DNA from 3 places in the Pseudomonas sp. MHK4 genome. Region 1 is predicted to be linked to each of the others. Evidence: predicted binding sites of a transcription regulator. Region 1 holds the regulator's gene; each other region holds the start of a gene.
What was found. Region 1 encodes FliA, which starts transcription of late flagellar genes. Its sites were predicted from a motif close to CTAAAGTTTNNNNNNNNNNNGCCGNTAA; they were not measured.

Region 1 (7,095 bases):
CCTGCTGCTGGCAGCGCTGATCGGCCCGATTTCCCTCGGCGGCTGGCTGTTTTCCGCCGGCACCATGGCGCCCAAGTTCAGCCGCATGAACCCCGGTGCGGGTCTCAAACGCATGTTCTCGGCCAAGGCCCTGACCGAACTGCTCAAGGCCCTGGCCAAGTTCTTCATCGTCCTGTTCGTGGCCCTGGCGGTGTTGTCGGCGGACATCGACGACCTGCTGCGCATCGCCCACGAACCCCTGGATCGGGCCATCACCCACAGCCTGCAAGTGGTCGGCTGGAGCACCCTGTGGATGGCCTGCGGGCTGATCATCATCGCCGCCGTCGACGTGCCGATCCAGATCTGGGAAAGCATCAAGAAGCTCAAGATGACCAAGCAGGAAATCCGCGACGAGCACAAGGACCAGGAAGGACGACCGGAGGTCAAGCAGCGGATCCGCCAGCTGCAACGCGAAATGTCCCAGCGCCGGATGATGGCGGCGGTGCCTGACGCCGATGTGGTCATCACCAACCCGACCCACTACGCCGTGGCCCTCAAGTACGACCCGGACAAGAGCGGCGCGCCGATGCTGATCGCCAAGGGCAGCGACTTCCTGGCCCTGAAAATCCGTGAAATCGCGGCAGCCAACGAGATCCTGCTGCTGGAATCACCGGCGCTGGCGCGGTCGATCTACTACTCAACCGAGCTTGAGCAGGAAATCCCTGGCGGCCTCTACCTCGCCGTCGCCCAGGTACTGGCCTACGTCTACCAGATTCGCCAGTACCGCGCCGGCAAGGGCAAGCGCCCGGATCCGCTCAAGGATGACTTGCCAATTCCGCCGGACCTGCGCCGCGATTCCTGATACCCACATTTCAGCCAACACACAAAACCCTGTGGGCGCGGGCTTGCCCGCGAAGGCGTCAGTCGAAACAGCGCGAAACTCCGGGTAACCCCTCTATTCCAACCCTGCACAAAAGTTGGAAAGCTTCTTGCAGTACCCACCCCGCGCCCGCTTCTGGCGTCAAAAGTTTTGCTTCAAAGGAACGGGGAATACCGGTGGATCGCTCTCAGTTAATCAACAGTGCCCGCACGAACATGGCAGACCTCAGTCGAGGCAATCTGGGCGTGCCGCTGTTGCTGCTGGTCATGTTGGCGATGATGATGTTGCCGATGCCGCCGTTCCTGCTCGACGTGTTTTTCACCTTCAACATTGCCCTGTCGATCGTCGTGCTGCTGGTGTGCGTCTACGCCCTGCGGCCGCTGGATTTTGCGGTGTTCCCGACCATTTTGCTGGTGGCGACCTTGTTGCGCCTGGCGTTGAACGTGGCCTCTACCCGGGTGGTGATGCTTCACGGCCAGGACGGCCATGCTGCTGCGGGCAAGGTGATCCAGGCCTTCGGCGAGGTGGTGATCGGCGGTAACTACGTGGTCGGTATCGTGGTGTTCGCGATCCTGATGATCATCAACTTCGTCGTGGTGACCAAGGGTGCCGGGCGGATTTCCGAGGTGAGCGCGCGTTTTACCCTCGATGCGATGCCCGGCAAGCAGATGGCGATCGACGCCGACCTCAACGCCGGCCTGATCGACCAGAACCAGGCCAAGGCGCGGCGTTCGGAAGTGGCCCAGGAGGCCGAGTTCTACGGCTCCATGGACGGTGCCAGCAAGTTCGTGCGCGGTGACGCCATCGCCGGCCTGCTGATTCTGTTCATCAACCTGATCGGCGGCATGGCGGTCGGTATCTTCCAGCACAACATGTCCTTCGCCGATGCCGGCAAGGTGTATGCACTGCTGACCATCGGTGACGGTTTGGTGGCGCAATTGCCATCACTGTTGTTATCCACAGCGGCGGCGATCATGGTGACCCGTGCTTCGGGCTCCGAAGACATGGGCAAGCAGATCAACCGGCAGATGTTCGCATCGCCCAAGGCGTTGGCGGTGTCGGCGGGGTTGATGGCGGTGATGGGGCTGGTGCCGGGCATGCCGCACTTCTCCTTCCTGTCCATGGCGGCCCTGGCCGCGGGTGGCGCGTACCTGTTCTGGAAAAAACAGAACACCGCCAAGGTGCAGGCGCTGCAAGAGGTCAAGCGTCAGCAGGAGCTGCTGCCATCGCCGGCCCGCGCCCAGGAAACCAAGGAGCTGGGCTGGGATGACGTGACGCCGATCGACATGATCGGCCTGGAAGTGGGCTATCGCCTGATTCCCCTGGTGGACCGCAACCAGGGTGGTCAGTTGCTGGCGCGAATCAAGGGCGTGCGCAAGAAGCTGTCCCAGGACCTGGGTTTCCTCATGCCCACGGTGCACATCCGCGACAACCTCGACCTGGCACCGAGCGCCTATCGCCTGACCCTGATGGGGGTGATCCTGGCCGAGGCGGAGATTTACCCGGATCGCGAGCTGGCGATCAACCCGGGGCAGGTCTACGGCACGCTCAATGGCATTACCGCCAAAGATCCGGCTTTCGGCCTGGAGGCGGTGTGGATCGAAATCAGCCAGCGCGCCCAGGCGCAATCGCTTGGCTACACCGTGGTCGATGCCAGTACCGTCGTGGCCACCCACTTGAACCAGATCCTGTACAAGCACTCCAGCGAGCTGATCGGCCACGAAGAAGTCCAGCAACTCATGCAATTGCTGGCGAAAAACTCGCCGAAACTGGCCGAAGAGCTGGTGCCGGGCGTGTTGTCGCTGTCGCAATTGCTCAAGGTCCTGCAAGCGCTGTTGGCCGAGCAGGTGCCGGTACGCGACATTCGCAGCATTGCCGAAGCCATCGCGAACAATGCCAACAAGAGTCAAGATACCGCCGCGCTGGTGGCTGCGGTGCGGGTTGGCGTATCCCGCGCAATCGTGCAAAGCATTGTAGGCACTGACTCCGAGCTGCCAGTGATCACGCTGGAGCCAAGGTTGGAACAAATATTGCTCAATAGTCTGCAGAAGGCAGGGCAAGGCTCGGAAGAGGGCGTCCTGCTGGAGCCAAGCATGGCTGAGAAGCTGCAACGCTCGTTGATCGATGCGGCGCAGCGGCAGGAGATGCAAGGTCAGCCGGTGATTCTGCTGGTGGCCGGTCCGGTTCGCGCGATGCTCTCGCGATTTGGCCGGCTCGCAGTCCCGGGTTTGCATGTGTTGGCGTATCAGGAAATTCCTGACAACAAGCAAGTGACCATCGTTGCGACAGTAGGGCCCAACGGCTGAGGTAGTGGTTCATGCAAGTTAAGCGTTTTTTCGCCGCCGATATGCGTCAGGCCATGAAGCTGGTTCGTGATGAGCTGGGCGCCGACGCCGCCATCATTGGCAACCGCCGCATCGCCGGCGGTGTCGAGCTGACGGCTGCCCTGGATTACAAGCTGTCGGCGCTGGCCCCGCGTGTGCCGAACATGGAACTCGAGGACGAGCTGCGCAAGACCCAATCGCGGATCGTTACCGCTCAGGCCGAACTGAGCCTGCGAGGCGAGGGCGACAGTGACAAGGGCACCAATCGCCAGTTGTTTGCCGGCTTGCCGCTGACGGCTGCCGAACCGCTGATCGAACCGACCCTGGTCGAGCCACCGCGACCTGCCCCTGCACCTGCGCCGGCGGCCGGTATCGATATGCGGGCTTTCGACTCGATGCGTTCGGAACTCAACAGCCTGCGCGAACTCATGGAAGTGCAACTTGGATCCCTCGCCTGGAACCAGCTGCAAGGCAGCCGTCCGGCCCAGGCGAACCTGTGGCGTCGCCTGCAGCGCATCGGCCTGTCCGGCCCGTTGTCGCGAGACCTGCTGGCGCTGGTCAGTGAAATTGAAGAACCCCGTCAGGCCTGGCGCATGTTGCTGGCGCACCTGGCGCGGATGATCGCCACCCCGGAAATGGAACCGCTGGAAGAGGGCGGCGTGATTGCCATGGTCGGCCCGGCCGGCATGGGCAAGACCACCACCCTGGCCAAGCTGGCGGCCCGCTACGTGCTCAAGTACGGCGCGCAGAACATCGCCCTGGTGAGCATGGACAGCTTCCGCATCGGTGCCCAGGAGCAGCTCAAGACCCTCGGGCGGATCCTCAACGTGTCGGTGACCCACGTCGATCCGGGCCAGTCGCTGGTCCAGGCGCTGGACCCTTTGCTGCGCAAACGCGTGGTGCTGATCGATACCGCCGGCCTGCAAGCCAGCGACCCGGCCCTGCGCATGCAGCTCGAAAGCCTGGCCAGTCGCGGCATCAAGTCAAAGAATTACCTGGTCCTGGCAACCACCAGCCAGAAACAGGTTCTAACCGCCGCTTATCACAGTTACAAGCGTTGTGGGCTTGCTGGCTGCATCCTGACTAAACTGGATGAAACGGCAAGCCTGGGCGAAGTGTTGAGTCTGGCCATCAGCCATGAATTGCCGGTGGCCTACCTGACCGACGGTCCGCGGATTCCAGATGATTTGCATCTGCCGCGCCGTCATCAATTGGTCAGTCGGGCCGTCAGCGTGCAAATGCAGGAAGAACCCAGCGAAGAGGCCATGGCTGACATGTTCGCTGATATCTATCACAGCCCGACCAAGCAGGTTGGCTGAGGTAAAAATGAATAGTTTTTGTACCTACATCGATGGCCTGCCATGCATTGTTCCGGTTGTGAACGCGCAGCCAGTTATGTGGCCCCGTCTATGCAGAACAAGGTAAAGAAATAACATGGGCAGCATGCATCCTGTACAGGTGATCGCGGTGACCGGCGGCAAAGGTGGCGTCGGCAAAACTAACGTGTCAGTGAACTTGTCCCTGGCTTTGGCCGAGCTTGGCCGGCGCGTCATGCTGCTGGACGCGGACCTGGGCCTGGCGAATGTCGACGTTCTGTTGGGGCTGACACCCAAACGTACCCTGGCCGACGTGATCGAAGGCCGCTGTGAGCTGCGCGATGTGCTGCTGCAGGGTCCCGGCGGCATCCGCATCGTTCCGGCCGCGTCCGGCACCCAGAGCATGGTTCATTTGAGCCCGGCCCAGCACGCCGGCCTGATCCAGGCCTTCAGTGACATCGGCGACAATCTCGACGTGCTGGTGATCGACACCGCTGCGGGCATTGGTGAGTCGGTCGTCAGTTTTGTGCGCGCGGCCCAGGAAGTGTTGCTGGTGGTCTGCGACGAGCCGACCTCGATCACTGACGCCTATGCGTTGATCAAGTTGCTCAACCGCGATTACGGCATGAACCGTTTCCGCGTGCTGGCGAACATGGCGCAGAGCCCGCAGGAAGGGCGCAACCTGTTCGCCAAGTTGACCAAGGTCACGGACCGATTCCTCGACGTCGCCCTGCAATACGTCGGCGCCGTGCCTTACGACGAAAGCGTGCGCAAGGCCGTGCAGAAGCAGCGCGCCGTCTACGAGGCCTTCCCGCGCTCCAAGTGCTCGCTGGCATTCAAGGCGATCGCGCAGAAGGTCGACACCTGGCCGCTGCCCGCCAACCCGCGCGGGCACCTGGAGTTTTTCGTCGAGCGCCTCGTGCAACAAACGGCAGGACCGGTGCTATGACCGCAAGCGGTTACAACCTCTACAAGGCATCGGCGCGTGATGCGCAGTACGAGCTGATCGAGCGTTACGCGCCGCTGGTTAAACGCATTGCCTATCACTTGCTGGCGCGTCTGCCGGCCAGTGTCCAGGTCGAAGACCTGATCCAGGCCGGGATGATCGGCCTGTTGGAAGTCTCTACCAAATACGACGCCAGCAAAGGCGCGAGTTTCGAGACCTACGCCGGCATCCGCATCCGCGGGGCCATGCTCGATGAGGTGCGCAAGGGGGATTGGGCGCCTCGTTCGGTCCACCGCAATACGCGGATGGTCAGCGACGCCATTCGCTCGATTGAAGCGAAAACCGGCCGTGACGCTAAAGATCACGAAGTTGCGGCCGAACTCCAATTGAGTCTTGACGATTATTACGGGATTTTGAACGACACGTTGGGCAGTCGCCTGTTCAGTTTCGACGACCTGTTGCAGGACGGCGAACACGAAGGGCTGCACGAGGACGGCGCGAGTGCGCATATGGAACCGTCTCGTGATCTGGAAGATGAACGCTTCCAGGCGGCACTGGCGGATGCGATCGCCAATTTGCCGGAGCGTGAGCGATTGGTGTTGGCGCTCTACTACGACGAAGAGTTGAATCTCAAGGAAATCGGCGAGGTCCTGGGGGTCAGCGAATCCCGGGTCAGCCAGTTACACAGCCAGTGCGCGGCCCGTTTGCGGGGGCGTCTGGGAGAGTGGCGAGCGCGCTGAAGGCAGTGTGGGGGCACTGCGACGCGGCTGGTGGGGTGATGAACCGCGCCGGTCTCGATCCGTTGTACTCCAGACAGTCATCGAGTGTTTCGCCAGATTGATCGAAATGGCGCGTCCAGGTGCTGGGCGCGTTTTAGTCTGCTTGGAGGTCGAATTGGACAAGAACATGAAAATCCTCATCGTTGATGACTTCTCAACGATGCGGCGGATCATAAAAAACCTGTTGCGTGACCTTGGGTTCACCAACACGGTCGAGGCCGACGATGGCACTAGCGCCATTCCGGTACTCAACAGCGGGAGCATCGACTTTCTGGTGACGGACTGGAACATGCCTGGCATGACCGGTATCGATCTGCTGCGCCACGTGCGCGCCGATGAAAGGCTCAAGCACCTGCCAGTGCTGATGGTGACTGCCGAAGCCAAGCGCGAGCAGATCATCGAAGCAGCCCAGGCCGGCGTAAACGGCTATGTGGTCAAACCCTTCACGGCCCAGGCGTTGAAAGAAAAAATCGAGAAGATTTTCGAACGCATCGGTTGAACTGCGCCACGGGGGAGCTATGGGGCATAACGAATCATCCCAGGGCGATTTTGAATCGACCCTGAAAAAACACGCCGTCGAATTGGTCGCGAGCCTTGAAAAGGGCAGGTTCGGCGATGCTGTGCAATTGATCCATGAGCTCAACCAGACCCGTGACCGTGGCCTGTATCAGGAAGTGGGCAAGCTCACCCGCGAGTTGCATAGCGCGATCGTCAATTTCCAGATTGACCCGCACATGCCGCAAGCCGAGGAAGTGTCACAGATCACCGACGCCACCGAGCGCCTGGGGTATGTGGTCAAGCTGACCGAAGCCGCCGCCAACCGCACCATGGACCTGGTGGAAAACGCCACGCCGCTGGTCAACAGCCTGGC
Region 2 (7,095 bases), on a different contig from region 1:
TTGCGTTATTTCGATGAGCACCGGCAGTCACTGCTTGGGAGTCCTTCCGATGAATAAACCGTCGCAACTGCAGAACACCTTGATGTTCGTGCCGCTGATTGGCGCCACCGACTCACTGGTGAACGCCCTGGGTCTGTGGGCGCTGTTCATTGTCGTGATCAGTGTGTTCGGCCTGGGCATGAACGCCTTGCGCTCACGCCTGCTCCCGGCGGCCCGTTTGCCGGCAAGCGTGCTGCTGGCCGCCACGTTGACCAGTTGCGCCGAACTCGGCGCGCAGGTCTGGTCGCTGCAATGGCACCAGCATGTCGGAATCTATGCCGGTTTGATCGCCTTGCAATGTGTCGTGCTGGAGCACTGCGGTTTCTTCCAGAGCCCATGGCGAGAGCGCTGGCGACTAAGTGGCCTGTTCGGCGCAGCAATGGTGGCGCTGGGCCTGCTGCGCGAACTCATCGGTGACGGGACACTGGGCAATCATCTACCGTGGCTGGCTGCTGCGACCCACGCCAATTGGCAGGGCTGGGTGCTGACCGCTGACGGTGGCCTGCGCCTGGCCACGCTGGCCCCTGGTGGTTTCATACTGCTGGGATTGCTGATCGCCGCCTGGCAAGCCTGGCGCCGCCCGCCACGTTCAAACTGACCGCCTTCGAGGAAACGCATCGCCCATGAATGCCGCAAAACGTCTGGAAATTTTCCGCAGGCTGCATGAAGACAATCCCGAACCGAAAACCGAACTGGCCTACTCCACAGCCTTTGAATTGCTGATTGCGGTGATTCTTTCGGCGCAATCGACCGATGTCGGCGTCAACAAGGCCACGGCAAAACTGTTTCCGGTTGCCAATACCCCGGCGGCGATTCATGCATTGGGGGTCGAAGGATTGTCGGAGTACATCAAGACCATCGGCCTGTACAACAGCAAGGCCAAAAATGTGATCGAGACCTGCCGCCTGCTGGTTGAGCGTCATGCCGGTGAAGTGCCGCAGACCCGTGAAGAACTGGAAGCCTTGCCTGGCGTTGGCCGCAAGACCGCCAACGTGGTGCTCAATACTGCATTCCGCCAATTGACGATGGCCGTGGACACCCACATTTTTCGGGTCAGCAACCGCACCGGCATCGCGCCCGGCAAGAACGTGGTTGAGGTCGAGAAGAAATTGATGAAATTCGTGCCCAGGCAGTACCTGCTTGACTCCCATCACTGGCTGATCCTTCACGGACGCTATGTCTGCCTGGCCCGCAAGCCTCGCTGCGGCAGTTGCCGGATCGAAGACTTGTGCGAATACAAGCACAAGACCTCGGACGATTGAGCCGCTATTGGGTTTGTCCATTCATCGATTGAAAAAATCTTTTTTACCCGTCGCAGGATTGTCGATATAAGGAGCCCCAAAGGCCTTCTTCGCCTGGAGTAACTAAATGAGCACTGGCAAAGAGCAATTGGACGTAGATGACGACTTCACTCCGGTAGAGGCTGATGAGGCCGAGCCGGTGGTTGAAGTAGCGAAAACCAACCTGAGCAAGCGCCGGACCATCGACAATCTGTTGGAGGAGCGCCGACTGCAAAAGCAATTGGCCGATTACGATTTTGACTTGTGAAACCTAAAAGCCTCCTGAAACGGAGGCTTTTTACTAAGTGTCGAACCGCGATGAATGCTCGCCTGTCGCACTTCGTCATTCCCAGGCTCATCATGCCAGGCCGTTACGCTGGGCCAGCTCGATCAGATCGACCAGGGAGCGCGCATTGAGTTTCAACAGCAGTCGAGTCTTGTAGGTACTGACGGTCTTGTTGCTGAGAAACATCCCATCAGCAATCTCTTTATTGGTCTTGCCCCGGGCCAACTGCTGCAACACCATCATTTCCCGCCCTGACAGGCGATCCACCATATCGGCTTCACTGGCGTTGCCAAGACTGGCACGCACCGTATGCAATGCCTGATTGGGAAAGTAACTGTAGCCTGACAAGACAGCCTTTATTGCACTGAGTAATTCCGTGAGGTCCTGTTGCTTGCAGACATATCCGGCGGCGCCCGACTGCATGCAGCGCATGGAAAAATGCCCAGGAGACTGAGAAGTCAGAATCAGCACTTTCATCGGCATCGCAGCTGATGAAAGTCGCGCAATAACTTCCAGCCCATCCAGTTTCGGTATTCCAATATCCAGGATGACAATGTCCGGCATGTATTCACGGGCTAGTTGTAATGCGTCCACACCATTATCTGTTTCTGCAATGACTTCGTAGCCATGACGCTCCATCAGCATTCGTACCGCAAGACGAATGACGGGGTGATCATCCACAATCAGCACTTTATTCATGGGCAAGTCCAATTTCGCTGTTCGAATTTTTAGAGCCCGCACAATAGCCTAGTCGTTTCCATCCTTGCATGTCGCCCCCCCCAGCGACTCGCACCAAGAGACATTCCCTACAAACATCCAAGATTTTTCCTACAAAAAACCCCAGAACTCGTGGGGTAGAAAACTTTTATTGAGACCTTGACTTTCCAATTATGATTATTTTTTTGTATCGACCTGCAACAAAAAAATTAAGATAAATTGATCTCCAGACAGCGAACAGACACCTATCGGTCCGACTCACGATCTAAAAAGTAACTGGAGTTATCCAGCTTTAACCCTCGCTCCAGAAATATCACACACAACTTATCCGCTCGCTCTTACAGTAAAAACCAACACATCATCGATTATCATAAAACCCAAAAAACGAAGAGCGACCGCCGGAAATCAAATAAATCGAAAAACAGAACCGCCGACCACCCAACATCAGCCAGATGTATTAAATTTAAAGAATGCATTCCCCCAATAAAGAGAATGAAAATGGACAAACTCAAAAAGAGAATAAATAACCCCATGACAGTGATTGCAATATTCGCAACACTGTCTGAAACATCAGCGGCCGTTTCGTTGCCCTTTCTTGATAACGAGGACAGAGACGTCTACATCTGGTTCCTGATCAGTTTTCCCTTTTATCTACTGTTGCTATTCTTCGCCACTCTCAACTTCAACTATCGATCCCTTTATGCCCCCTCCGACTTTGAAAAGGGAAAACATTTCATAAAAGTCATGGACGGTGTCGAGCAAACCGAGAACAAGAAGTCCAGAAAGTCCGCTGCCAGAGCATCGGTCACTGACGGCCAATCCACTCGCCGCCCCTCAAAAGCACAAGACCCACCTTCAGAAACGGTCTCTGGTGCCGCCCTTTCGCCGCGCCAACACCTACGCCTGCCTGAACGGTTGAGGGACCTGTATGTCATTGATGCACGCGGGAGGTCAGGCCAGACCGAGTTCTACCATTTGTTGGAGAGCATTCAGTTCGAACCGGGAAAAGCTGCACGTGCAGTCGTGTTCCTCACCTGTACCGAGTCGGATTCAATACTGAAGCAAAGCGCAGCCACCCCTTCAAAACACGTGAAGAAACACTGCCGCACAACATTCTGTGCTGCCTACAACATGAATTCACAGGGTTTGACGCTCATTGATCAACACTTGCCCATGGAAGCACGGGAATCCGAAGTGTTTGACGATCAATCAGAAGGGAAGGATGAGAGAGGTCATAGCAAAAACCAGGAAGAATGCTGATGCGGGCAGGTTCCCCCCTTTTCAATGTGTGGCCCCGTCGACGACCGGGCCACACATTCCACTGCCTCAAAGGTCTCAGAACAGCTTGCGACCTTTGTTCGCCGCGATGCGCATGCGCAAGGCGTTGAGCTTGATGAAGCCCGCTGCGTCAGCCTGGTTGTAGGCGCCGCCATCTTCTTCGAAAGTGGCAATGTTGGCATCGAACAGCGACTCGTCGGACTTGCGACCGGTGACGATCACATTGCCCTTGTACAGTTTCAGGCGAACCACGCCGTTCACGTGCGCCTGGGAAGCGTCGATCATCTGTTGCAGCATCAGACGCTCAGGGCTCCACCAGTAACCGGTGTAGATCAGGCTGGCGTACTTGGGCATCAACTCGTCCTTGAGGTGAGCCACTTCGCGGTCCAGGGTGATCGATTCGATCGCACGGTGGGCGCGCAGCATGATGGTGCCGCCAGGGGTTTCGTAGCAGCCACGGGACTTCATGCCCACGTAACGGTTCTCGACGATGTCCAGACGGCCGATACCGTGCTCGCCACCGATGCGGTTCAGGGTCGCCAGCACGGTGGCCGGGGTCATTTCGACGCCGTCCAGCGCGACGATGTCACCGTTGCGGTAGGTCAGTTCCAGGTACTGCGCCTTGTCGGGAGCCTTCTCCGGGGAGACGGTCCATTTCCACATGTCTTCTTCGTGCTCGGTCCAGGTGTCTTCCAGCACGCCGCCTTCATAGGAGATGTGCAGCAGGTTGGCATCCATCGAGTACGGGGATTTCTTCTTGCCGTGGCGCTCGATCGGGATCGCGTGCTTTTCGGCGTAATCCATCAGCTTTTCACGGGACAGCAGGTCCCATTCACGCCACGGAGCGATCACTTTCACACCTGGCTTCAAGGCGTAGGCGCCCAGTTCGAAACGAACCTGGTCGTTACCCTTGCCGGTGGCGCCGTGGGAAATGGCGTCAGCGCCGGTTTCGTTGGCGATTTCGATCAGGCGTTTGGCGATCAACGGACGAGCGATGGAAGTACCCAGCAGGTACTCGCCTTCGTAAACGGTGTTGGCGCGGAACATCGGGAAAACGAAATCGCGCACGAACTCTTCGCGCAAGTCGTCGATATAGATCTCTTTCACGCCCATGGCTTGAGCCTTGGCACGTGCAGGTTCGACCTCTTCGCCCTGACCCAGGTCAGCGGTGAAGGTCACCACTTCACAGTTATAAGTATCCTGCAGCCACTTGAGGATCACCGAAGTGTCCAGGCCGCCGGAATACGCCAGAACGACCTTGTTTACGTCCGCCATGCCATCACTCCACGGGGTTCTACGGAAAGCCGTCAAGTCTACCGCCCGCGCAAGATAATTTACAGTGGCGCGACAGCTTATGACGACGAAGCGACAGATTCTGTCGAGAGCGCGACGATGACCAAAAGGTCAGGAAGTTGCCGAGGCGGCCGGCTTCGTCGCTTGGGGGGCCACCTGCTCCGCAGGGGCTCCCCGCTCCAGGCGTATCGCTACCCGGCGGTTTTTCGCGCGGTTGGCGTTGCTGGTGTTGGGCGCCAGGGGATAACGCTCGCCATGGAAGCGCAAGGTGATCTGCGATTCCTGGATGCCGTTGGCCTTGAAGAAGTCCATCACCGCCAGCGCCCGGCGCCGTGACAGGTCACGGTTGGCCAGGCGATTGCCGCTGTTATCGGAATGGCCATCAAGCTCGATGCGATTGACCGTCGGATCGGCTTTCATGTACTCCAGCATCACTTGCAGCCTGGTCTTGGCGGCCGCATCCAGATCGATGCCTCCACCGGGGAAGCCAACCTGGGATTGCTTGAGCTGATCGAAGTTCTGCGGCAGCAACTTGGCCACGCAACCCTGATAATCGGCAAATGCCTTGGTGAACCTGACCGGCAACAAACGCACCTCCGACACCCGGCCATCGCCCGAGGAGTGCCGGACCACAGGACTGCGTCCGTCGACCAGGCCGCTGATCAAGCGTCCGGCCTGGGCCTGGGAGCTGTTGAACAGGACCTTGCCGCTGCCGATTCTCACTGTGCCCAGGTTGATATCACCGCGTCCCGGCTGCCAGGGTGCAGCGGCCGCCAGCAAGGTCGCAGAACCACCGCCCATCATGGCGTTGTAGGCATTCAAACGAAACGTCGCCTGCTCTCCGGCGCGGCGCACGAATTCACCCGAGCCGAAATCGGTGATCGGTTGAGTCAGCCGGCACTCGAATTTGTCGCCTTCGACCGTCCACTCGATACTCTCCAGGCGAGTCTGGAAAGTGAGAGCCATCGCGGGAAGACTGGCAAACACACTGAGCAAGGCTAAATAATGCTGGCGCACGGGAGGCTCCACTGGCTTCTACAACAAAAAAGACCGACACACAGATGTTCACGGCATACCTGTTGGATATCGGAAGCTTCCCGTAAAACTTGATAGCGAGTGCCTGCAAGAGTCTTTTCCGGTAGCATTCCCCTCAGTTTGACCCGCCTGGAATCCCCTCATGTCCGACCGCCTGACCCTGCTGCGTCCCGACGACTGGCATATTCATCTTCGCGATGGTGCCGTGTTGACCAATACCGTCGCGGATGTCGCGCGCACCTTTGGCCGCGCCATCATCATGCCCAACCTGGTACCACCGGTGCGCAATGCGGCTGAAGCCGACGGCTATCGCCAGCGGATTCTCGCTGCCCGCCCGGCCGGCAGCCCGTTTGAACCACTGATGGTGCTGTACCTCACCGACCGCACCCAGCCTGAAGAAATTCGCGAGGCCAAGGCCAGCGGTTTCGTTCACGCCGCCAAGCTGTACCCGGCCGGCGCGACCACCAACTCGGACTCGGGCGTCACCAGCTTCGACAAGATCTTCCCTGCACTCGAGGCCATGGCCGAAGTCGGGATGCCGTTGTTGATCCACGGTGAAGTCACTCGCGGCGATGTCGACGTGTTCGACCGCGAAAAAATCTTCATCGATGAGCACATGCGTCGCGTGGTCGAGCGTTTCCCGACCCTCAAGGTGGTGTTCGAACACATCACCACCGCTGACGCCGTGCAGTTCGTCAACTCGGCTTCGGCCAACGTTGGCGCGACCATCACCGCACATCACTTGCTGTACAACCGCAACCACATGTTGGTGGGCGGGATTCGGCCGCACTTCTACTGCCTGCCGATCCTCAAGCGCAATACACACCAGGAAGCCCTGCTCGACGCCGCCACCAGCGGCAGCGAAAAGTTCTTCCTTGGCACCGACTCGGCGCCCCACGCCCAGCACGCCAAGGAAGCAGCCTGTGGCTGCGCCGGTTGCTACACCGCCTATGCGGCGATCGAGATGTACGCCGAAGCCTTCGAACAGCGCAATGCGCTGGACAAGCTCGAAGCCTTCGCCAGCCTCAACGGCCCGCGTTTCTATGGCCTGCCGGCAAACACCGATCGCATTACCCTGGTCCGCGAAGACTGGACCGCCCCGACCAGCCTGCCGTTTGGCGAGCTGACCGTTATCCCGCTGCGCGCCGGTGAAAAACTGCGCTGGCG
Region 3 (7,095 bases), on a different contig from region 1:
TGGCGCGTCGAATCTCGCCAGGGCCGAGAGCGGCACCATTTCCCCGCTCAGGGGCGAGCGCAGGTAGAAGTAGTTGAGGCTTTCGGCCTTGCCGCGTTGTCGGGTGTCCAGCTCCAGGATCACGTTGTACTGGTTGATCTGAGTCTGGAATTCATTGATCTGGCGCTGGCCGAACGCGTCGTATAGCGCTTCGTCGACATCGCTGGCGGTCAGGCCAAAACGTGCCGCGGCGCTGCGGTCGATGCTGATATGGGTGATGCTGCCGCCCAGTTGCAGGTCGTTGGAAATGTCGCGGAAGGCCGGGTTGCCGCGCAGTTTTTCCGTCAGGCGCTGGGTCCAGGTGCTCAGGACCGCACCGTCGTTGCTCTTGAGCACGTACTGGTATTGGGCCCGGCTCGGGCCGGAACTGAGGTTGATGTCTTGCCCGGCGCGCAGGTACAGGACGATGCCCGGTACTTTCATCAATTGCGGGCGAATCCGGTCGATGAACTCGCTGGCTGACACATCGCGGTCACCGCGTTTTTTCAGGGCGATCCAGAAGCGGCCGTTAGCGATGGTCTGGTTGCTGCCCGACACGCCGACCGAGTGAGAGAACGCTTGAACCGCTGGATCAGCGGCGACGATTTCGGCCATCGCCAGGTGTTTTTTCACCATGTCGCCGTAGGAAATGTCCGCAGCTGCTTCGGTGGTGCCAAGAACAAAGCCTGTGTCCTGGACCGGGAAGAAACCTTTAGGGATAAAGATGTACCCGGCGACCGCCAACCCCAGCGACAGACCGAACACGCCGATCATCAATTTCTGGTGGGCGAGGGCACGGCGCAGGCCTTTTTCGTACCACGCCAGCAGGCGTTCACCGAAGCCCGGTTTATCGTGGGCGTGATGCACGGGCGCGCGCATGAACAGCGCCGCCAGCGTAGGTGCCAGGGTCAGGGACACCACCACCGAAATCATGATGGTCGAGGTGGCGGTCAGGGCGAACTCCTTGAACAGGCGTCCAACTACGCCGCCCATGAACAGCAGCGGAATGAATGCCGCCACCAGCGAGAAGCTGATTGAAACCACGGTAAATCCGATCTCGCCGGCGCCCTTGATCGCCGCCTCACGCATGCTGTCACCGGCCTCGAGATGTCGGTGGATGTTCTCCACCACCACGATCGCATCGTCCACCACAAAGCCCACGGCCACCACGATCGCCACCAGCGTCAGGTTGTTCAGGCTGAAGCCCATGACGTACATCAGCGCAAAGCTGGCAATCAGCGACACACCGAGCACCGCCGATACGATCAGGGTGGCCGACAGTTGGCGCAGGAATAGCGCCATCACCGCCACCACCAGCATCACGGCGATCATCAAGGTGATTTCCACCTCGTGCAGCGAAGCGCGGATGGTCTGTGTGCGGTCGATCAGCACCTTGACCTGCACCGAGGCGGGCAGCATTGCCTGCAGCGCCGGCAGCGCGGCCTGAATGCGGTCCACGGTCTCGACGATGTTGGCGCCTGGCTGGCGGAAAATCACAAGGTTGACGCCCGGTTGCGATCCGGCCCACGCCTGAACGTAGGCATCCTCCGAACCGTTGACGACTTTTGCGACATCCTTGAGGTGAACCGGTGCACCGTCCTTGTAGGAAACGATCAACTGGCTGTATTCGTCGGGGTGGAACAGTTGATCATTGGTCGAAAGCGTCGAGATGCTCGATTCGCCGTACAGCGCGCCTTTGGCCAGGTTGAGACTGGTCTGCTGGATCGCCAGGCGAATGTCAGCCAGGGTCAGGCCGATGGCGGCGAGTTTGTCGGCGGACACCTGGACCCGGATCGCCGGACGTTGCTGGCCGGTGATGGATACTTGGCCAACACCATCGACCTGACTGAGTTGTCGGGACAACAGGGTTTCCGTCAGGTCGCTGAGCTCGGGGCCAGGCATCAGCGACGAGTTGACGCTGAGGATCAGCACCGGGCTGTCGGCCGGGTTGACCTTGCGCCAGGTCGGCAGGTTCGGCATGTCCTTGGGCAGTTTGCCCGCTGCGGTGTTGATGGCGGCCTGGACTTCCTGGGCGGCGGTATCGATGCTTTTGTCGAGGGTGAATTGCAGGGTCAGGTTGGTCGAGCCCAGGGCGCTGCTCGAGGTCATTTGAGTCACGCCGGGAATGGCGCTGAATTGCACTTCAAGGGGCGTGGCCACCGATGACGCCATGGTTTCCGGGCTGGCACCGGGCAATTGCGCGGCCACCTGGATCGTCGGGAATTCTGCCTCAGGCAGCGGCGCGATGGGCAGGCGCGGGAAGGCAATGGCCCCCAGCAGCACCAAGGCAAACGTCAGCAGAATCGTGGCCACCGGGTGGTCGATGCACCAGGCGGATACCGAGCCGTGGCCTTTCATGGCGCCGCCTCCGACTGCACGACCTGCGGCGGTTCGGTCAGCACTTGCACAGTTGCGCCGGGCTTGAGCCGCGACTGACCGTCGCTGACCAGCACGTCACCCGGTTTCACCCCCTTGATGATGCTCTGGCCGCTACCCTGGTAAACCATCTGCACGGGCACGGTTTCAACCTTGTTGCCGTTTACCCGATAGACGAAATGCTGATCAAGGCCACGCTGTACGACGGTGGGCGGTACCACCAGCGCATCTTTATCCAGCGCTGTCTGAATCTTTACCGTCACCAACAGGCCGGGCCAGAGTTTTTGCCCGGCGTTGTTGAATTCGGCCTTGGCGCGTATGGTGCCGGTGTTGGCGTTGATCTGGTTGTCGATCAGGGTCAAGTGACCTTCGCCCAGCAGGTTGCCGGTTTCGCCGTCGGTGTCGGCACCGATGTAGGCCTTGACCCTGGCACGTTCCGGGTCGCTGATCAGGCCTTGCAGGGTCGGCAGCATTTGCTGCGGCAGGGAGAACTCCACGGCAATCGGGTCGATCTGGGTCACCGTGAACAGTCCCAGGGCGTCAGTCATGCGCAGGAAGTTGCCTTCATCCACTGTGCGAATACCGACACGGCCACTGACCGGGGAGCGAATCTGCGTGTACGACAGCTGCACCTGGGCCGCGTCAATCGAAGCCTGGTTGCCTTGGGCAGTGGCCTTGAGCTGATTGACCAATGCTTGTTGCTGGTCGTAGGTCTGTTTGGAAACACCGTCGTCGACGCTCAACAACTTGTAGCGCTTGAGGTTGACCTGGGCCACTTGCAGTTGCGCCTGGCTTTCGCCCAGTTGCGCCCGGGCCTGATCCAGGCTGGCGCGGATCGATCGGTCGTCGATGGTGGCTAACAGGTCGCCTTTGGCCACCAGTTGGCCTTCCTTGACCAGGATTTTAGTGAGGATGCCGTCGATTTGCGGGCGGACCACCACGCTGTGCAGCGACAGCACCGAGCCGATGCCGCTGACGTAGCGGGGCACTTCTTTTTCGACCACGTTGACCACTCGCACCGGAATGGCGGTCGGTGCGGCGATTTTGGCCGCGGACGGTTTCATCAGGTACCACGCGCCCAGCGCCACCAGCACGATCAGAAAGGCTGCAAGAAGAACGGATTTTTTCTGAGTTCGCATGCGAGAGGGGCGCCGGGTCGGGAAATGGAAGTGTGCGCAGCTTTGTCTACCTACGTTATATCCCTGTGACCCGGTCAGGAAGGTGACTGTTAACTGACAGCCGTGTCAGTTTGGTCGTATGGAGTCCCACTCGGTCACGTAGGCCGTTTTGCTTTTCTTGTTGTAGAGGCACAGTTCGGTACCCTGCTGGCCTTTCATGTGTTTTTGCGGGTACTGGCCTTGCAGCAGCAGGGCGGTGTAGCCGACCCGATCATCGAACTGCGCGGCGTTGCCGACGGGTTTGGCATTCGCCAGACCGCTGGCCTTGGTGCAACTGGCGAGGGCGGCTTTGTCGTAGGCGGCCCAGGCGTCGGCGCTGGAGGCGTGGACCTGGGTGGCGAGAGTCGCGAGGCAAACGAAGGTCAGGGTGACAGCTTTCATGGTTCAGGGATCCTTGGGCGGGGGGTGGCCAAGGTGTGAGTATGCCTGAAGGCTTGGAGGGGCGAACGCAGGCCTCGGCGAGGGACGGGTCAGACCGGAACCTCTTCCCGGCGCACCACGTACATCCCGGCGCTTTCATACAACCGCAGTGCGCGAACATTGCCTTCCAGCACTTTCAAATCGACGAACCCTTCGCGCCGCTGTTGAAACACGTTGAACGCATTGAGCAGCAACGCTCGCCCCAAACCGCGGCCTTGAGCCCGGGGATGCACCACCAGACTCTTGATGTAGGCGCTGGTCCAGCACTGACATACGCCAACGATACCCAGGGCATCCAGAGCGATGAAGCACAGTGTCGGATCATATTCAGGATCGGTTTCAAAACGCTGTTGCCATGCGTCCAGGGACGGGACGCGGCCACCTCCTTGCAGGTGACCCAGCTCCATCAGGCGATGCACCTCTTCCGCCCGTTCGGGCCGATACCCGGTCAGGACAATTCCCTGGGGCCAGGTGATGTCGGGCACGGCGTCAGCGAGACAGCGCCGCATGAGGAAGCAGAATTGCCCGTCCAAGACTCAATGACCTTGTTCGGCCACAGCCTTGGCCGCGTCGATCAGGCACTTGGTCAGCTCCGGCGAAGAGAACTTGGTCAGCACCGCATTCGCCCCCGCCAGCCGTGCCTTTTCGCTGTTCATCGCGCTGTCCAGGGACGTATGCAGCAACACGTAGAGGTGCGCGAAGTCCGGGGTTTCACGCAGGGTGCGGGTGAAGGCGTAGCCGTCCATTTCGGACATTTCGATATCGGAGACGATCAGGTTGATCTGCTGGGCGGTGCCTTGCAGGTCCAGCAGGCAGTCGATGGCTTCCTTGGCGCTGCGGGCCGTGTGGCATTGCAGGCCCAGGTTGCGCAAGGTGTGCACCGATTGTTGCAGCGCGACCTGACTGTCATCGACCACCAGGATGCGGGCGCAGCCCAGGATCTCGGCATCTTCCATGCTGAGCTCGGTGGGCGCCATGTCGATGGGCACCGGGGCGATGCCATGGATGACCTTCTCGATGTCCAGCACCTGCACCAGGGTGCCGTCGACCGAGGTCACGCCGGTGATGTACGAGCGCGAACCGCCAGAGCCGAAGGGGGGCGGACGGATGTCGGTGGTCAGGCAGTGCACGATCTTGCTCACCGCCTGTACATGCAAGCCTTGCTTGGAGCGGCTGACGTCAGTGACGATCAGGCAGCCCCCGTCAGGATCTTCCAGCGGACGCTCACCGATGGCACGACTGAGGTCGATCACCGACAACGAGGTGCCACGCAGGGTGGCGATGCCTTTGACGTGGGGATGGGATTCGGGGAGTTTGGTCAGTGGCGGGCAAGGGATGATTTCACTGACTTTGAGCAGGTTGATCGCCATCAGCTTGCCACTGCGCAAGGTAAACAGCAGAAGCGAAAGTGAGTCTGCGCGGGCTTTGGTCGAGGACATAAAAACCTTCTGTGGAAAAAGGTGGTGAGGCGATCAGTAGATCAGCCACAGCTTTCGATGCCAGGTTATCGACTTGTCGGGGGCAGGCTTTAGGAAAAATCCCCTGAGCCTGTTCAGCCCCATAAAAAATGAAACAAAAAAGCCCCGTCTCTTTAAAAGAGAGCGGGGCTTTATTTTGCATCGGCTGGCGGAGGAGAACTTACTCGTCGTCGCCCATCTGCGATTGCAGGTAGTTCTCGATACCGATCTTGTCGATAAGACCCAGTTGGGTTTCCAGCCAGTCGATATGTTCTTCTTCGGACTCGAGGATATCTTCAAGCAATTCACGGCTACCGAAGTCGCCGACGGTTTCGCAATGCGCGATCGCCACTTTCAGGTCGGCATGGCCGGTCTTCTCGATACGCAGGTCACACTCGATCATTTCCTGGGTGTGCTCGCCAATCTGCAGCTTGCCCAGGTCCTGCACGTTCGGCAGGCCTTCAAGGAACAGGATGCGCTTGATCAGCTTGTCCGCGTGCTTCATCTCGTCGATGGATTCGTGGTACTCGTGCTTGCCGAGCTTGTTCAGGCCCCAATCTTCGTACATGCGTGCATGCAGGAAGTATTGATTGATCGCGACCAGCTCATTGGCAAGGATCTTGTTGAGATGCTGGATGACTGTAACGTCGCCTTTCATGGTGGGGTCCTGCCCTGTATTAGCTGTCTATAAGGCAGAGTTTGAGCCGCATAACTAAGAGTGTCAAACCTAAGTTATTGAATAATATATGAAAATTAATCGGAATAAGAATGTTTGTGTTCCGCGTCTAGAGCCTAAGCAATTGATTTTCGGGCATAAAAAAACCGGACATGAGTCCGGTTCTTTGAAATGGGGTATTTATGCAGCAGTAAATTCAACAGGAAAAGGGATCGCGGCCTGGGCCGTTTGCAATTTGGTCAGGGTCTCGCGGACCACTTCCTTGGCGAGGCAGGCACATTTGCCGCATTGACTGGCAACGCCGGTGGCCTGGCGTACTTCCTTGTAGCTGCAGCATCCTTCATAGATCGCATCGCGGATTTGGCCGTCGGTGACGCCAGTGCAGAGGCAAACATACATAAGTGAAAACCGTCGCTGTTTATGTCTCGAATGCGATGGATCTTAATGTTAACGAGAATGATTGTCAAAGTGCTTTGGAAGGGGTTTTTGACAGGCCTGACGAACGGTTGGTCAGCCACGCGCCGTAAACCGAAATACCCTTCGTCCTTTTTTACGCCCATGGGAGAAACCGTTACGGACAGGCCAAAAACGCAGTGTATGATGGCCGGTCTTTTCGAAACGGGTTCGTGTCACAGGGCTGTCGCCTGAGGGTGGCAGGCTGATGCAAACCTTGTTCTTAACGCTTCTACACCAGGAGATATCCAATGAGCGTACTCGTAGGCAAACAAGCCCCTGACTTCACCGTACCGGCCGTACTCGGCAATGGCGAAATCGTCGACAGCTTCACCCTGTCGTCGGCCATCAAAGGCAAATACGGCCTGGTGTTCTTCTACCCACTGGACTTCACCTTCGTTTGCCCGTCGGAGCTGATCGCTCTGGACAACCGCATGTCCGAGTTCAAGGCACGTAACGTTGAAGTGGTCGCTGTTTCGATCGACTCGCACTTCACCCACAACGCATGGCGCAACAC

Region 2: ACYP2Q_RS22985 (flagellar protein MotY) is a predicted target of FliA. The motif match lies at 5,977-6,004, and genes of this name have one in related genera.
Region 3: ACYP2Q_RS23015 (chemotaxis protein CheW) is a predicted target of FliA. The motif match lies at 5,497-5,524, and genes of this name have one in related genera.

The regions. Positions count from the first base shown of each region.
Region 1 is NZ_BAAIAK010000002.1:70,166-77,260, forward strand. Features, by position in the region: gene flhB (flagellar biosynthesis protein FlhB) at 1-841, shown strand, start outside; gene flhA (flagellar biosynthesis protein FlhA) at 1,036-3,165, shown strand; gene flhF (flagellar biosynthesis protein FlhF) at 3,177-4,502, shown strand; gene fleN (flagellar synthesis regulator FleN) at 4,618-5,448, shown strand; gene fliA (RNA polymerase sigma factor FliA) at 5,445-6,185, shown strand; gene ACYP2Q_RS05255 (chemotaxis response regulator CheY) at 6,352-6,723, shown strand; gene ACYP2Q_RS05260 (protein phosphatase CheZ) at 6,743-7,095, shown strand, end outside.
Region 2 is NZ_BAAIAK010000010.1:84,809-91,903, forward strand. Features, by position in the region: gene ACYP2Q_RS22950 (RnfABCDGE type electron transport complex subunit G) at 1-57, shown strand, start outside; gene ACYP2Q_RS22955 (Rnf-Nqr domain containing protein) at 50-637, shown strand; gene nth (endonuclease III) at 663-1,301, shown strand; gene ACYP2Q_RS22965 (PA3496 family putative envelope integrity protein) at 1,408-1,587, shown strand; gene ACYP2Q_RS22970 (response regulator transcription factor) at 1,678-2,304, opposite strand; gene ACYP2Q_RS22975 (hypothetical protein) at 2,821-3,582, shown strand; gene ACYP2Q_RS22980 (argininosuccinate synthase) at 3,658-4,875, opposite strand; gene ACYP2Q_RS22985 (flagellar protein MotY) at 5,005-5,910, opposite strand; gene pyrC (dihydroorotase) at 6,071-7,095, shown strand, end outside.
Region 3 is NZ_BAAIAK010000010.1:93,107-100,201, reverse strand. Features, by position in the region: gene ACYP2Q_RS23035 (multidrug efflux RND transporter permease subunit) at 1-2,376, opposite strand, end outside; gene ACYP2Q_RS23030 (efflux RND transporter periplasmic adaptor subunit) at 2,373-3,533, opposite strand; gene ACYP2Q_RS23025 (hypothetical protein) at 3,639-3,953, opposite strand; gene ACYP2Q_RS23020 (GNAT family N-acetyltransferase) at 4,043-4,501, opposite strand; gene ACYP2Q_RS23015 (chemotaxis protein CheW) at 4,529-5,431, opposite strand; gene bfr (bacterioferritin) at 5,631-6,107, opposite strand; gene ACYP2Q_RS23005 (bacterioferritin-associated ferredoxin) at 6,306-6,524, opposite strand; gene ACYP2Q_RS23000 (peroxiredoxin) at 6,830-7,095, shown strand, end outside.